Regions from separate parts of the Peteryoungia algae genome, predicted to be linked through region 1. Evidence: predicted binding sites of a transcription regulator. Region 1 holds the regulator's gene; each other region holds the start of a gene.

Evidence for each region. Region 1 encodes PhoB, which activates phosphate uptake and scavenging genes when phosphate is short. Its sites were predicted from a motif close to TGTCATNNANCTGTCAT; they were not measured.
Region 2: the regulator PhoB is predicted to act here: its motif matches at 2,523-2,539, upstream of QTL56_RS05935 (LTA synthase family protein).
Region 3: the regulator PhoB is predicted to act here: its motif matches at 2,746-2,762, upstream of QTL56_RS19485 (alpha-D-ribose 1-methylphosphonate 5-triphosphate diphosphatase).

What each region holds. Positions count from the first base shown of each region.
Region 1 covers NZ_CP128477.1:3,751,229-3,756,787, forward strand. The annotation lists gene pstA (phosphate ABC transporter permease PstA) at 1-71, shown strand, start outside; gene pstB (phosphate ABC transporter ATP-binding protein PstB) at 107-892, shown strand; gene phoU (phosphate signaling complex protein PhoU) at 939-1,652, shown strand; gene phoB (phosphate regulon transcriptional regulator PhoB) at 1,678-2,361, shown strand; gene QTL56_RS17815 (GcrA family cell cycle regulator) at 2,492-3,025, opposite strand; gene QTL56_RS17820 (aspartate aminotransferase family protein) at 3,464-4,666, shown strand; gene argF (ornithine carbamoyltransferase) at 4,683-5,559, shown strand, end outside.
Region 2 covers NZ_CP128477.1:1,183,109-1,188,667, reverse strand. The annotation lists gene QTL56_RS05940 (hypothetical protein) at 1-217, opposite strand, end outside; gene QTL56_RS05935 (LTA synthase family protein) at 562-2,499, opposite strand; gene QTL56_RS05930 (NAD+ synthase) at 2,699-4,381, shown strand; gene QTL56_RS05925 (TolB family protein) at 4,501-5,337, shown strand; cobalamin riboswitch at 5,376-5,559, shown strand, end outside.
Region 3 covers NZ_CP128477.1:4,116,350-4,121,908, reverse strand. The annotation lists gene betI (choline-binding transcriptional repressor BetI) at 1-5, shown strand, start outside; gene phnE (phosphonate ABC transporter, permease protein PhnE) at 218-1,009, opposite strand; gene QTL56_RS19495 (phosphonate ABC transporter ATP-binding protein) at 1,002-1,751, opposite strand; gene QTL56_RS19490 (PhnD/SsuA/transferrin family substrate-binding protein) at 1,828-2,685, opposite strand; gene QTL56_RS19485 (alpha-D-ribose 1-methylphosphonate 5-triphosphate diphosphatase) at 2,802-3,968, shown strand; gene phnF (phosphonate metabolism transcriptional regulator PhnF) at 3,982-4,755, shown strand; gene ugpB (sn-glycerol-3-phosphate ABC transporter substrate-binding protein UgpB) at 5,471-5,559, shown strand, end outside.

The sequences.
Region 1 (5,559 bases):
TCCTCGTGTTCCTGATCCTGATGAACCTGATCGCAATCATTCTTCGTCGCCGCTTCGAGCGTCGCTGGTAAGGAGTTATATGATGATGAACAATCTCGCGACCAAGATGACCACGACGAAAGCGCCACCCATGACTGAAAGCAAAATCACCGCCCGCAACGTGCAGGTGTTTTACGGTGACAAGCACGCCCTCAAGGACGTCAACATCGACATCCGCCCCCGCTCCGTTACGGCCTTCATCGGACCGTCGGGCTGCGGCAAGTCGACCTTCCTGCGCTGCATCAACCGCATGAACGACACGATTGCGAGCTGCCGCGTCGAGGGAAACATCCAGATCGATGCGGAAAACATCTACGACCCCAAGGTTGACCCCGTGCAACTGCGCGCCAAGGTCGGCATGGTTTTCCAGAAACCCAACCCCTTCCCGAAGTCGATCTACGAAAATGTCGCCTATGGTCCGCGCATTCACGGCCTGGCCCGCAACAAGGCCGAGCTGGACGAGATCGTCTCGATCGCGTTGCAGAAGGCCGGCCTCTGGAATGAGGTGAAGGATCGTCTCGACTCTGCCGGGACCGGCCTCTCCGGTGGTCAGCAGCAGCGTCTCTGCATCGCGCGTGCCGTTGCCGTCAGCCCCGAAGTCATCCTGATGGATGAGCCCTGCTCGGCGCTCGACCCGATCGCGACTGCAAAGGTCGAGGAGCTGATCCATGAACTGCGCGAGAACTTCACGATCGTGATCGTAACCCACTCGATGCAGCAGGCCGCCCGCGTTTCCCAGCGCACGGCTATGTTCCACCTCGGCGAGCTGGTCGAGGAGAACGACACTGACAAGATGTTCACCAACCCGGATGACCAGCGCACCCAGGATTACATCATGGGCCGCTTCGGCTGAGCCCTGACGTCATTCACGGTTGAACTCAATTTCAAGGACGTTTCAAATGGGCTCCTCTCACATCTACTCGGCCTTCGACGAGGAACTGAAGTTCCTGATGCGCCGCATCTCCGAAATGGGCGGTCTTGCGGAACAGATGGTCGCCGAAAGCGTGCGCTCGCTGGTCAATTCCGACGCCGCACTTGCGCAGAAGGTCATTTCTGACGACGTCGTCATGGATGCCATGGAACGCGAGATCGGTGACAAGGCGATCGTGACCATCGCCAAGCGCCAGCCGGTCGCATCAGACCTGCGCGAAATCATCGGCGCTCTTCGCATCGCTGCGGACCTCGAGCGTGTCGGCGATCTCGGCAAGAGCAACTCCAAGCGTGTGGTGGCCATTCAGGCGACCGGCGTTCCGCGCAAGCTCGCCCGTGGCCTCGAACATCTCTCGGACCTGGCGCTTGCCCAGCTCAAGGAAGTGCTCGACGTCTATACGACGCGCTCGGCCGAGAAGGCCAAGTCGATCCGTGATCGCGACGAGGAAATCGACGCAATCTACACCTCGCTGTTCCGCGAACTCCTGACCTACATGATGGAAGATCCGCGCAACATCACGAGCTGCACGCATCTTCTGTTCTGCGCCAAGAACATCGAGCGTATCGGCGATCACGCGACGAATATCGCGGAGACGATCTATTACATGACGACCGGCGCACAGCCGGAAGGCGAGCGCCCGAAGGAAGACCTCACCTCTTCCGTCGGTGCGATCACCGAGTGATGTTGGCCAGCGAGGTTGGTTTTTGATGCAGCCGAAGATAGCCGTGGTGGAAGACGAGGAGGCCCTGTCGGTCCTCCTCCGTTACAACCTTGAAGCCGAGGGATACGAAGTCGAGACGATCCTGCGGGGGGACGAGGCAGAGATCCGCCTGCAGGAGCGGGTTCCCGATCTCTTGATCCTCGACTGGATGCTCCCGGGCGTCTCGGGCATCGAGCTCTGCCGGCGCCTGCGTGTGCGCCCCGAAACCGAGCGCCTGCCAATCATCATGCTGACCGCCCGTGGCGAGGAAAGCGAGCGGGTTCGTGGCCTGGCGACGGGAGCAGATGACTATGTCGTGAAGCCCTTCTCCACGCCGGAACTGATGGCTCGCGTCAAGGCCATGCTGCGGCGTGCCAAGCCCGAGGTTCTCTCCAGCGTCCTGCGTTGCGGGGACATAGAGCTCGACCGTGAGACACATCGTGTTCATCGCAAGAGCCGCGAGGTTCGTCTCGGTCCGACGGAATTCCGGCTCTTGGAATTCCTCATGGCCTCCCCGGGGCGCGTCTATTCCCGGTCTCAGCTGCTGGACGGTGTCTGGGGACATGACATTTATGTCGACGAGCGCACCGTCGATGTGCATGTCGGCCGCCTGCGCAAGGCGCTGAATTTCTCCAACATGCAGGATGTCATTCGCACGGTTCGCGGTGCGGGCTACTCCATGGAAGCCTGAACCGGCTTGCCAGACGATCGAAGGGGCCGCGCGGATCATCCGCTGCGGCCCCTTTTCCTTGTTGGTGCGGGCGCCAAAAGAAAACGGGCCCCGAAGGACCCGTTGGATGTCTCTGTCTCTGGCCGAGGGATCAGCGAGCCTTGCGGCGTTCACTGACCGGCTGATAGGCGAGCTTTGCATGGTAAGTGCAGTAGGGCGCGCTGTCGGCGATTTCGCAGCCGCAGAAGTGGAAGTCGTCCTTCATCGGATCGCCGATCGGCCACTTGCAGGTCCGCTCGGTCAGTTCCGTCAGTGCCAGGCGGCGCGAAATCGGAACAACCACGTTCAGGGAACGCCGAACTTCGACCTCTTCGTAGGCCTCGACCTCGATCTCTTCCTTCAGCATCGTGGCGCCTGCAGCGCGGGTGACGGTGCGGGTGGTCGTGCTGGCTGCCGGGCGGTTCTGGAAACTTGCCGGACGCTGCGTCTGTGCAGGGCGCTTGGCCGGACGTGCTGCAGACGAGTTGCCGCCTGCCTTGGCGCGACCCGGAAGGTTAAGCCGGTGCACTTTGCCGATTACGGCGTTTCGGCTTACGCCGCCCAGTTGCGCTGCAATCTGGCTTGCGCTCAGGCCTTCGGCCCAGAGGCGCTTGAGTCTTTCAACCCTCTCATCAGTCCAGTTCATGCCATTCATCTCCGCCGCTCGCGTCTGTCATGGCAGAATCCGTCACCGTTGCTTCGAATGAATCCGAAACAAAACCGCCTCGATATTGTCGGTGAGCACTTCCGCCGCATGCAATCTGTTAATAAAATTTAACCTAGAGGTCGGCTGACTCCGTGACAAGAGTCGCGGGAATCATCTGGAATCGATTTCGCGGTTTTCCCCAACTTGCTTCCCGAGTGAGTCAAGTATGCAACAGATGGAATCTTCGCCGGCACTCGTCCTGCGCGTGTTGGCCGAAATCGCTCCAACTGCCGCGATTCCTGCAGAAAACGTTGACATTGCAAGGGTGAGTGGGGATAGTGCCCGCGCCGCCGCAAGGCGGCATTTTTAATTTTTTCGGAGCCTCGTGGAGGCCGCACCGTCCGGTGTGACGGATTGTCGAAAAGGATCGTGAACGCCATGGCCGAAGCTACGCCGCTCTACCAGACCTATAATCGGGCGCCGCTGCGTTTCGAACGAGGCGAGGGCGTCTGGTTGGTGACGGAAAGCGGCGAGCGCTATCTCGACTTCGCAGCCGGTGTCGCCGTCACGTCTGTCGGTCATGGTCATCCGCATGTCGTCGGTGCCCTCAAGGACCAGGCCGACAAGGTCTGGCACCTGTCGAACCTCTACGAAGTGCCGGGTCAGGAGGCGCTGGCCAGGCGCCTGGCGGAGGTCACCTTCGCCGAGCGCGTCTTCTTCACCAATTCCGGCGCAGAAGCGCTGGAATGCGCGATCAAGACTGCCCGCCGTTACCACTTCGCCAAGGGGCATCAGGAGAAATTCCACATCATCACCATGGAAGGCGCCTTCCACGGCCGAACCATTGCGACGATCGCCGCAGGTGGCCAGGAGAAATATCTGGAAGGTTTCGGTCCCAAAGCGCCTGGCTTCGACCAGGTGCCGTTTGGCGATCTTGAGGCACTCAAGGCCGCGATCACGGATTCAACGGCTGGCATTCTGGTCGAGCCGGTCCAGGGCGAGGGCGGCATCCGTCCGATCCCTGTCGAAATGCTGCGGGCGCTGCGCGACCTCTGTGACGAGCACGGCTTGCTGCTGATCCTTGATGAAGTCCAGTGCGGCGTCGGCAGGACCGGCAAGCTTTTCGCGCATGAATGGGCCGGCATCACCCCGGACCTTATGGCGGTTGCCAAGGGCATCGGCGGCGGGTTCCCGCTCGGTGCCTGCCTTGCGACCGAGGAAGCCGCTTCTGGCATGAAACCCGGCACCCACGGCTCGACCTATGGCGGCAACCCGCTCGCCATGGCCGTCGGCAATGCCGTGCTCGATGTCGTGCTCGCGGACGGTTTTCTCGACAACGTGCGCGACACGGCGCTGGTCTTCCGCCAGGGCCTCGCTTCGCTGAAGGACCGTTTCCCGGATGTGATCGAGGATGTGCGCGGCGAAGGCCTGATGCTGGGGATCAAGGCCAAGGTTCCGAATACCGACCTTCTGATGGCAATGCGTGACGAGCATCTGCTCGGTGTTCCCGCCGGCGACAACGTGATCCGCCTGCTGCCGCCGCTGACGGTTACGGCAGAGGAAGCGCGCGACGGCCTCGCCCGCATCGAACACGCAGCCGAACAGATCCGCGCCAAAGCTGCAGTCGCAGCCTCTGCCTAAGACAGGACGCTCTCTCATGGCCTCTTCCAAGCATTTTCTCGATCTCTCCGCCATGACGTCAGGGGATCTGCGCAGCATTCTAGAAGACGCAAAGACCCGCAAGCAGGCGACGAAAGCCGGCACCGCCGACAAGCCGCTCGCCGGCAAGATGCTCGCGATGATCTTCGAGAAACCCTCGACGCGCACGCGTGTTTCCTTCGATGTCGGCATGCGCCAGCTGGGCGGCGAGACGTTGTTCCTGTCCGGCACCGAAATGCAGCTCGGCCGTGCGGAGACGATCGGCGACACCGCCAAGGTGCTGTCGCGCTATGTGGATGCCATCATGATCCGCACGACCGACCATGCCCGCCTTCTGGAAATGGCGGAACACGCGACGGTGCCTGTCATCAACGCCCTGACGGATATGACGCATCCCTGCCAGATCATGGCCGACATCATGACGATCGAGGAGCATCGGGGCTCCGTCGCCGGCAAGACGCTGGCCTGGACCGGCGATGGCAACAATGTCCTTCATTCGCTGGTCGAAGGCGCTGCCCGCTTCGGCTACCGCATGAACATGGCGGTGCCGCTCGGCTCCGAACCGGATGACAAGATCCTCAACTGGGCTCGCAACAATGGCGGCGAGATCATGCTTTGCCATGATGCCGACCGCGCGGTGACCGGTGCCGATGCCGTCATTACCGACACCTGGGTGTCGATGAACCAGGAGCACAAGGCGCGCGGCCACAATGTCTTCCAGCCTTTCCAGGTCAATGCGGAGCTGATGAAGAAGGCGAATGACGAGGCACTCTTCCTGCACTGCCTGCCGGCGCATCGCGGCGAGGAAGTGACCGACGAGGTGATCGACGGCGCGCAGTCGGTGGTCTTCGACGAGGCGGAGAACCGCCTGCATG
Region 2 (5,559 bases), 1.8 Mb from region 1:
GCTCTGTTGGCTCCAGGACGCGCACTCGCTTGTCCGGTACATCCGGCACGTCCCGCAGGAACTTGTAGGCGACCAGCTCGGCGAGGTAGCCGGTGGCGGTGTTGCGGCTGGCAGCACCCAGGCGCATCACGGTCTCAACGAAACGCGTCGCCGTCAGGCCGGACAGCGGGTCATCTTCGCTCCGGCGAAGCGCCAGTGCAAAGACGGATTGTGTCATCAGCCATTTCCGATGGGAAGCCTTGAGGCGGGACATGCGTGGAGTCCGGATGTGGATGCCAATGAGATGTTGTGCGATCTGCTTTTCAATGTCCGGGTAGAGGGGATGTGCTGCAATTTCAGCACGCGTCATTAGCTGCATGGTAACGGCTCGGCTCAAAACTTCGAATTTGATCAAGGGCTTGGGTAAACTGCTTGGCCATGCCAAGAACAGTTTGGGCAAATACTGTCCAGCGGTCGGATTGGGTCAATAAAAAAAAGTCTACGCCAAAAATGGGGGGTGCTGCAATAGCGCCCCCCATCAAATCATGTCTATGGATGTCCGCGACCGGGAGCCGCGCGAGCTCAGCTGCTCGGTGCTGCCTGCTGGCGATTGGTGTGCTCGGGGAAGAAACTCTCCACTCCGTAGCCCTCGCCGAACATGACATCGTGCTGCAGCAGGCGGTAGTCACGGATCAGCGGATCCACCTGACCGGACATCGCCCAGTCGGCCTGAGCCTTGTTGTTGCGGCCTATCAGCTGGTGCCGGTCGATGACCGAATAGCGTTCCGCGACACGACCGAGCATGCCGGTATAGTAGGGGTGACGATAGCCAGCCATGCGGACGATGTAGTAGGGCAGCTGCGACGGGCTCACCGAGCCGATATCCTTCTGTGCGCCGCGCTTGGATGACCAGATGACGAGCGGCGTTTCGTGCTCGCGCTTCATGGTGGCAACCGATGCCTTGCGGGTCGCGACCACGTTCGCCATGTAGCCGCTTTCCGTGTAGACGGCATTCAGCGGCGGCAAGTGGTCGCCGAAGAGCACGATGATTGTCTCGCGACGGCGCTTCTTGGCCCAGTCCATCAAAGCCTTGAGGCTCTGATCGGCTTCCTTCACCCCTTGCGTATAGGTTGCAAGCGAGTTGGTGCTGGCCTCGGAGAGTGTGGGCGCATCGACCGCGATCGTGTTCTTCTTGTAGCGGTTATGCTCGTAGGGGCCGTGGCCCTGAAGGGTGACCGCGAAGAAGAAGAACGGCTGATCCGTATTGTCTGCTTCCTTGATGATGAAGCGCGTCAGGTCTTCGTCAGAGGCGAAGATGCCGCGCTTGCTCATGGCCGGCATGTTGTCTTGCGAGTGGAACTCCTCGAAGCCCAGCGACTGATAGACGTTGGTGCGGTTCCAGAACCAGCCCTGGAAGGGATGGAAGGCTTTGGTCACATAGCCCTTGGACTGGAAAAACGTGGCGAGCGAGGGAACCGGTCGACGAATATACTGCTGATAGGGAATGCTGCCATAGGGCAGGAAGGCATTCGAGAAGCCGGTCAGCGACTCGAACTCGACATTGGCGGTCATGCCGCCGAATTCGGGCGAGAAGACCTGGCCCGATTGAGCCGCGCGGATGGTCGGCATGGGATCGGCGGAGTAGCGCACGCTGCTCATCCTGGTCGGATCCCAGAGGGACTCGCTCATGACGACGATCACATCGGCCTGGCGTCCGGAGAAGAAGGAAGCCGGCAATAGATCGGTCTGCATGTCGGTGATGGCCAGGTTGCTGTAGCCGTCGGGCGCGCTGACGTTTGCCATTGGCACGTTGAAGGCAAACGCCATGAGGAAGCCGTTGTGCCGATAGTTTTCCTTCTGGTCCCACATCATGGGCACGATGTTGAGGCGATCGCGGAAAGCCGAAAACGTCATCGGATCCATCAGGGATGCAAACCCGATGAGAAGCGGGAGGGACAGGGCAAGGCGCGTTCCGCGGCCCGACAGGTTCAGCTTGGGAAAGACCTTGCGGCTCTTCCAGATCAGTGCCGCGAAGGCGACGATGAAAACAACGCATCCGACCGCAAGGCCAACGGCCTTCAAGGGCTCGGCTGCGACCATGGCTGGCAGGAGTTCCAGGATCTGGCGGCCGAAAAGGAGATCGCTCGGGAAGAGCGGGTCCGACAGGAACTGCTGCTTCTGTCCGGAAAAGAAGGCAGGCAGGAGCAGAAGGGGACCGACGAAGAGCGCCGATTGATGGGCCTTGCCGATCATGGCGTCGGCACAGAGGAGAACGAGGAAGACCACGCCTGTGGCGACCAGACCCGGTCGGTTGAACGAGGTCATGTATTCGACGATGTCGGTCACGCTTCCGCGGGCAAGGACCTCGCTGATGAAAACGATCGCGACAGCAATCAGCGCCGTGTTGACCCACTGAATGAGCAACTGCACGATAAAGGACGCGCCGGACTCCCGTTCACGGGTCGCGCCCACGGCGTTGAACATGTTCGCAACAATCGATTTCGGGTTGGTCTGAACCACGTCGAACTCCGGGGCATGGGCGGTGTCATGAAAGCTTCGCATAGGTGTCACACAAACGTCATGAATGCTACATGAACCGTGACGCATGAAGCTTGGTTCCCACAATTCCGGGGGGATTGGTCAGCCGCTGCGGACATGGCAGATGACGACTGCGAGAAGCGACGTTGCGATCCGATCTGCGAGGGGCTAAATCGGTGTCATGAGCGAAGCAAAGAAAATCTCAGACGTCCTGCGTATCGCGGTGGCACAGTGCAATCCTGTTGTCGGCGACGTCGCCGGCAATCTCGCCAAGGCGCGTGCGGCACGCGCCGATGCCGCCGGGCAGGGGGCTGACCTGCTGCTGCTGACGGAGCTCTTCATTTCCGGTTATCCGCCGGAAGATCTCGTCCTGAAGCCCGCCTTTCTCGCCGCCTGTCTGCAGGCCGTGGAAGCGCTCGCCAACGACACGGCTGATGGCGGCCCGGGGGTGATCGTCGGGTTTCCGCGCCAGGGCGAGGCGGGACGGCATAATTCCGTCGCCATTCTCGATGGTGGCCGCATCCTCTCCTTCCGCGACAAGATCGACCTGCCGAATTACGGAGAGTTCGACGAGAAGCGCGTCTTCGTGGAAGGCGAAATGCCGGGTCCCGTCAATTTTCGCGGCGTGCGCATCGGCGTGCCGATCTGCGAAGAGATCTGGAACGATCTCGGGGTCTGCGAGACACTGGCCGAAACGGGTGCCGAAATCCTGCTTGTACCGAATGGTTCGCCCTATTACCGCGGCAAGGTCGACGTGCGCCATCAGGTGGCGCTGCGTCAGGTCATCGAAACCGGGCTGCCGCTCATCTTCGCCAATCAGCTTGGCGGCCAGGACGAACTTGTTTTCGACGGCGCGAGCTTCGCCTTCAACGGTGACAAGTCGCTCGCCTTTCAGATGAGCCAATTCGAGGAGACGCTCTCCGTCACCACCTGGAAACGCTCCGATGACGGCTGGCGCTGCGACCAGGGTCCGATGTCGCGCATACCGGAGAAGGAAGAGGCGGACTACCGAGCCTGCGTGCTGGGTTTCCGAGACTATGTCAACAAGAACGGGTTCAAGAGCGTGGTGCTCGGACTGTCTGGCGGCATCGATTCGGCCATCTGTGCGGCCATTGCCGTGGATGCGCTCGGCGAGGAGCGGGTGCGCACGATCATGCTGCCCTATCGCTATACCTCGCAGGAGAGCTTTGCCGATGCCGAGGCCTGTGCCAAGGCGCTGGGTTGCCACTACGACATCGTGCCCATCCAGGAGCCGGTGGAAGGCTTCCTGTCGTCGCTCTCCGAGATGTTCGAGGGCACCGAGAGCGGTATCACCGAGGAAAACCTGCAGAGCCGTACACGCGGCACGATCCTTATGGCGGTCTCCAACAAGTTCGGCTCGATGGTCGTGACAACGGGCAACAAGTCGGAAATGTCTGTCGGCTATGCCACGCTCTATGGCGACATGAATGGTGGCTTCAATCCGATCAAGGACCTCTACAAGATGCAGGTCTATGCACTCTCGGCCTGGAGGAACCAGAACGTGCCGCCGGGCGCTCTGGGGCCGTCTGGCGAGGTGATCCCGCAGAACATCCTCTCCAAGGCGCCCTCTGCGGAGCTGCGTCCGAACCAGACCGACCAGGACTCGCTTCCGCCCTATCCCGTCCTTGACGACATCCTCGAATGCCTTGTCGAGAAGGAAATGGGCGTCGAGGAGATCGTCGCGCGCGGCCACGACCTTGGGACGGTGCACCGGGTCGAACACCTGCTCTATCTCGCCGAATACAAGCGCCGCCAGTCGGCGCCGGGCGTCAAAATCACCAAGAAGAATTTCGGACGCGATCGTCGCTATCCGATCACGAACCGCTTCCGGGATCGCGCGTGAGCGTCAAATTGCGGGCTTTTGCGGCCCTTTATCAATATTGCCAACGTGTGCTGCGCGGGTAATCGAGTTTATTTGCCGTAGCCACTGAAGCTGGCTTTTCGGCGGACAGGGAGTCCAGGATGCGCAGTTCGGTCGAAATCTACGACATGGCGACACGCGAATGCGAGGTTGTCTGGGAGACGGAAGACCTCGTCGAGGCGCCCAACTGGTCGCGCGACGGTGATTTCCTCGTCATCAATGGCGACGGCCTCATCTATGCACTGCCGCTCGACGAAGATGATCCGGCACCGGAACTGATCGATACCGGTTTTGCCGTCCGGCTCAACAACGACCACGGAATTTCACCTGACGGCGCTTCGATCGTCTTTTCCGACCATACACTCCATGGCAAGTCCTGCATCTATCTGCTCGGCGATGGGGATGACGAGCCACGTCAGGTGACGGCGAATATGCCGTCTTATTGGCATGGCTGGTCGCCGGACGGGAATGTGCTTGCCTATTGCGGTGAACGGAACGGGGCCTTCGACATCTACACGATCCCGACCAAGGGCGGGTCTGAGCAGCGGCTGACTTTTGGCGAGGGACACAATGACGGTCCCGATTATTCGCCCGACGGCCAGTGGATCTATTTCAATTCCAGCCGCACCGGCACCATGCAGATCTGGCGGATGCGCACCGATGGCACGGGACTGGAGCAGCTTACTTCCGATGGCTATGGCGACTGGTTCCCGCATCCTTCGCCAGACGGAAGCAAGGTCCTGTTCCTCTCCTATGACGCCGATGTCTCCGGCCATCCCCGCGACAAGCAGGTCCGGCTTCGGCTGATGGATGCCGATGGCGGAAATGTCGAGACGCTGTTCGAGTTCTTCGGCGGGCAGGGTTCGATCAACGTTCCGAACTGGTCGCCGGACGGGACGGCCTTCGCGTTCGTCCGTTACTTTCCGGTCGAGGATTGACCCTGTCGTTTTTGGCCTGTCGAAGCTTGCCGCTTCGGGATACAAGCGATCAGTCAGGTGCCTGCCGAAGGCAGGAGAATCGGGAAGCCGGCGCAATTCCGGCACGTGCCCAACGCTGTGAGGCGGACATGATGCGCAAGGGGAAACCCGACCACTGGAGCGATCCGGGAAGGTGTGCGTCCTGGATGATGCCCAGTCAGAAGACCGGCCTGGCAAGATAGA
Region 3 (5,559 bases), 370 kb from region 1:
CATAGAGATCCGGTTGCGCAACCGGGCTTTCGAACGAGCGGCGAAGACATCGAAATTGGGGAGTTCGTGAGGAGCAGCTTCAGTTGAGACGACGCACAGAACCGTCGCCATCCCCTGCCTTAATGGCCGCTCTCGTCAGCCTGGCCGGCGAAAGCCTTCGCGCGGTGCTATCAGGATTGGTGAGATTATCTGAGCGCACATAGGTGGCCGGCCGTGCTTATTGCGCCTTCTGCCGCAGCCGGTCGGTCGCAAGCTCCATCAGAAGAACGATCGCGAAGATCACCAGGATGATGGTCGAGGCATTGCGATACTGGAAAAGGTCGAAGGCGACTTTCAGTTCCTGGCCGATTCCCCCGGCGCCGACGAGGCCAAGCACGACCGACGAGCGGACCGCCTTTTCCAGCGCAAACTGCGAAGTGTTGATCAAGGACGGCATGATATCGGGCACAACCGCGCCGGAGAGAACGGAGAACCGGCCGGCGCCGGCGGAGAACAGGGCTTCCTGCGGCTCCTTGTCGGCATCCTCGATCGCTTCGGCGAAGAAGCGTCCACAAAACCCGATCGTATCGATGATGATGGTCATGGTGCCAGCGACGGCGCCAAGCCCGATGGAGGCGACGAAGAGCAGTGCCCAGACCATGTCGGGCACTGTGCGGAACAGCGAGATCATCACCTTGAAGACGTGTCGGAAGGGTCCGATAGGCGACAGCGTGCGCGAGGCGAGCCAGGCAATCGGCAAACTGAGCAGCACGCCGATGACAGTGCCGACAAAGGCGATCTGCAGCGTCTCGATCGTGCGCCAGATGACGCGCATCAGGAAACCGGGTTCCAGGCTCGGCGGCAGCATGCGCTCGATCAGGTTTGCCATTCTCGGAGCGCCGTTGATCAACTGGTTCGGTGTCGGCGCGACCTGCGTGGCCGAGACGATCAAGATCGCACCAAGAGCGACCAGGACGGCAAAGGCAAAGGGCGAGGCACGGAAGAAGCGGGCGGGCACAGCATCACGCATGGAAGACACCCTCCAGGCGTTCGCGGTCCACATCGGCCACCGGGAGGTCGAAATGTACGCGGCCGGCCTTCAGCGCGACGATCCGGTCGGCGAAGCTCAACGCATGATCCATGTCGTGGGTCGTATAGACCAGCGTGATGCCCTTTTCGCGCACGAGGTCGGAAAACAGCGCCATCACGTCGCGGCCCGCCGTCGGGTCGAGGCTGGCAGCCGGCTCGTCGGCGATCATCAGCCTAGGCTTGCGCACCAGGGCGCGGGCAATGGCGACGCGCTGCGCCTGACCGCCCGAAAGTTCGTCGGCGCGCGCGGTCGCCTTGTGGGAAAGTTTCACCTGGTCGAGCGCATCCATCGCCTCTTCGCGACTTTCACGCTCGGCAATCGCCTGATGCCAGGCACGCCAGGTGCCGGGAAGGCCGAGCTTGCCGTGAACGACATTGGTCAGCACCGACTGGCGGCGAACAAGGCCATGATGCTGGAAGACGAAGCCGATCTGCTGGCGCATGCGCTTGAGCTGCGACCCGTTTGGCGTGCGGCAAAAGGCTTCGCCAAGCGTCGAGATCTCACCATCGCAGAATGCCGTGTGGCCGATCAGGCACTTGAGCAGCGTCGACTTGCCCACTCCGTTGGCGCCGACAAGCGCCACACGCTCGCCGCTGCGGATGCGGATGTCGACACCGGAAAACACCGGTTTTCCGTTCGCATATCCCTTCTTCAGGCCCTGCGTGCTGATAACGTCCATCATCTTGTTCTTTCTGCGGATATGGCGAGGGGCCGGCGCTGATCGCGCCGGCCCGATGGCGGGATCGGGGCCAATCCGCTCAGTTGACGAAGTCGTTGAAGGTGTCGACGCCGATCGTGCGATACATCGAGCGGACGTAGTCGTAATCGCTGTCCTTCACATCGGCCAGGAAGAAGCCTCCCTTGAACTTCTGATTGTCGTCGCCGGTGAGCACGGCGGCCATCAGGTCGCTTCCCTGTTCGACAAAGGCGGTGCGGATCTTGGCAACGATCTCTTCCGGCAGATCCTTGCGGGCAACGAGGATGTCGTTCGGCAGGTCGCGGCCACGGGCAAGAACGGCGAAGGCAACGTCCGGGAAGGCTTCGCGGATCGAGTTGAGGTGGCCGAAGTTGAGGCCGATGGCCGCGATGTCGCCACGGATCAGGGCTTCCGCCGCGACGTTGCGGGCGAGGATCACAGGCTCGTAGTCCTCATTGTACTTGATGCCGAAATCGGTGAGCGCCTGGGCGGGGCCAAGGTGCTGCGAGGTGGAGCCGACGGAACCGAAGGAGACCTTCTTGCCCTTGAGGTCTTCCAGCGAACGGATCGGGCCATTGGCGAGCACGGCGATCTGGGCGAAGTAGTCCGGACGCTGCCAGGCGACGACGATCTCCGGCTGGGCGAGTTCCTTCATGACGACGTATTCGGCCGGACCCGTAAGGACGAGGTCGACCTGTCCGGAATTCAGGGCTTCGACGGCAGAGGTGCGCGAGCTGACCGGAAAGAGCTCGATTTCCAGGCCGGAGGCCTGCTCAAGCGCTTTTTGAAAGCCGCCGAATTCCTGCTGCAGGGCTTCCATGCCCTCGATATCGGTAACAGCGAACTTGATGCTCTCGGCCGCGGCCGGCGCGAGAGAGACCAGAGAGATTGCGCAGGCTGCGAGAAGGGAGCGGATCATGATATCTTCCTTTGCTGTATAGACAGGAGCATCTTCTGCGACTATCCCTAGCGACCAGACGTGACGGGCACGTGACAATTTTCCGCCCCGGGACGAAAACGAGACAGAGAGACGCGATGAACTGGACCATCCGCAACGGCACCGTGCTGGGCGCCGAGAGGCTCGAACGCAGCGATTTCTTCATCGACGGCGGCATTCTGTCGGACAGGGGCAATGGCGGGCGCGAGATCGACGCTGCAGGCCTGCTCGTCCTGCCGGGCATCGTCGACATCCACGGTGACGGCTTCGAGCGGCAGATCATGCCGCGACCGGGCGTGCGCTTCGACGTCGGTCTGGCACTGCGCGACACCGACCGACAACTGGTGGCCAACGGCATCACCACTGCCTTTCACGGCGTGACGGTGTCCTGGGAGCCCGGCCTTCGGTCCCTGCAGGCCGCCGGCGACTTCGTCACTGCACTTGCCACCGCCCGCCCGCATCTGGCCTGCGACACCCGCCTGCACCTGCGCTGGGAAACCTTTGCACTCGATGCGCTACAGCAGGTGATCGATTGGCTGTCGCTCGACCCGAAGCCGCTCGTGGCCCTGAACGACCATACGACGGGATCGGTGCTGAAGGGCACGATTGCCCGCAAGATCGGCCAGATGGCGGAACGCTCCGGTTTGTCGCGCGACGACTACATGGCGCTGCTCGACAGGGTCTGGGCACGGCGCAAAGATGTGGCCGGTGCCATCGAAGAGCTCGCCACAGCAGCGCGCGAGAACGGCAACGTGCTGCTCGCCCATGACGAGGCCTCACCCGACGAGCGCCGGCACTTCCGTGCGCTGGGGGCAGTATCGTCGGAGTTTCCGCTGACGCTGGAGACGGCTGCCGAAGCGCGGGCCGCCGGCGAACATGTCATCCTCGGCGCGCCCAACGTCGTGCGCGGCGGCAGCCACAATGGCGCGCTTGACGCAACGACGGCAATCCGCGACGGGCTTTGCACCGTGCTTGCGTCCGATTACCACTATCCGTCACCCCTCCATGCAGCCTTCCGGCTGGCATCCCCCGAGGATGCAGACTTCGCCAGGGCCTGGCACCTCGTGTCAGCCAATGCCGCTGCCGCTGCCGGCCTTGCCGACCGGGGACGGTTCGAGAAGGGAAAACGCGCCGACGTCATCCTCGTCGATGCGAAAGACATCCGCCACCCGAAGGTGGTGGCAACCTTCGTTGGCGGTCGGCTGGTCTATTCGGCACTTATTCTGTTAGAGACCGAATCCGCGATTGCCTCGGCTGCCGCCTGAACCGGAAACCATCATGCTCGACACGCCTGAAATCCCAATCACCACCTTCGATGGGCTGGTCTTTGGCCCGCGGAGCGACATGCCGATCTGGCAGCAGATCCGCGACCATATCCTCGGCCTGATCGAAAGCGGGACGTTGAAGCCAGGCAGCCAATTGCCCGGAGAAACGCATCTCGCCGCAAGCCTCGGCGTCACCCGCATCACGCTGCGCCAGGCCCTGCAACAGTTGCAGAACGAGGGGCACCTAACGGCGCGCAAGGGTGTCGGCATCTTCGTGCGCAGCCCGCCGGCAATCTTCTCCGTCCGCGATGGCCATCCGTTCCGGGAGAATATCGAGACCCATAGCGCGCCCATCACCACCGATACCCGCTTCGTGCGGCGCGAACTCGCGACTGCCGAACTCTCAGCGCGGTTGCGCATCGCCGAGGGCGCAGACATCATCCACCTGCGGCGACTGCGGCTGCTCGGCGACCAACCGGTCTATGTGAACGACAAGCACTTTCCCGCCAGTCGCTTTCCCGATTTCGAGGCGCTCTATGCCGAACGGCAGTCGGTGACGGATGTCTTCCGCGCGAATGGCATCGCTGCCTTCCGGAGGGTCGAGACCCGTATCAGTGGCGGCTTCGCGTCGGCGGAAGAGGCTGGCAACCTGCGACTGACGCCGGGAACGCCGGTATTTCACCTGAACGCGCGCAACGAGGACAGCGATGGCCGCACGATCGAGTGGACGTCAGGCTGCTGGCCGCTGATGTCGGTCGAGTTCGTTTTTGGGACCCCGGCGAAGTAGCGCGCCAGAACGGGAGCCGATGATTGTGCTTCCCGGAACAGCGGGCAACAGGACGGTCGGCACGGGGCTGTTGCAGTCGTCAGCGGCAACAGAATGAGAGGCAGTCGCCAGACGGAAAAGGCTTGTCGCGACAATTTGGCGGGCATGTTTCAGTCTCCCCTGACTATGGAAAGGGCGCGGTTGAAATCGGCGGGCGCAAGGGTTCTGGGACCGGATGACACGGGGTGAACCGGCCTTCAGGTTTGCGCGGATGAGATCAAACTCATCACTCGATATGCAAGGTGTAAACTCGCAGAGCATCTGCCCCTCCCCGGCCGCAAGGCAATTGTTACCACCCGACTGATTGAGAACCAGGTAGAGAGCCGGCCGCCGGGGGGGCGGACGTCCGACTTCGACAGGTTTGGCTGGGGATCCCTGCGCGTGGTAGAAGATGTGACATTCCGACTGCACGACTGTCTTCCGTCAGTCCGACATGAAGGCGGCGAGGCATAGCCCTCGTCAAAATGCCCGTGTTCTCGCACGCTGATCCAGTACGCCCCTTGATTGTGCACACCTAGAGACAACCGACTGTCACAATTTCGTTGCGGGTTCACATATTTTCGTTTCCTATGTGAGCTGCTTCAAACGAAGCGAGCTCACGCCGGATCGGGAGGATCTGTCGTGGGGCCATGCTTGCCAGCGTTAGCTGGACCAAGTGGAACATCAGGGAGGCACCATGTTCACCAAACGTTTAGCTGCATCCGCAGCGACCCTCGCACTTTCGCTTTCTTTCGGCTCCTCGGCTTTTGCTGCCACGGAACTGCA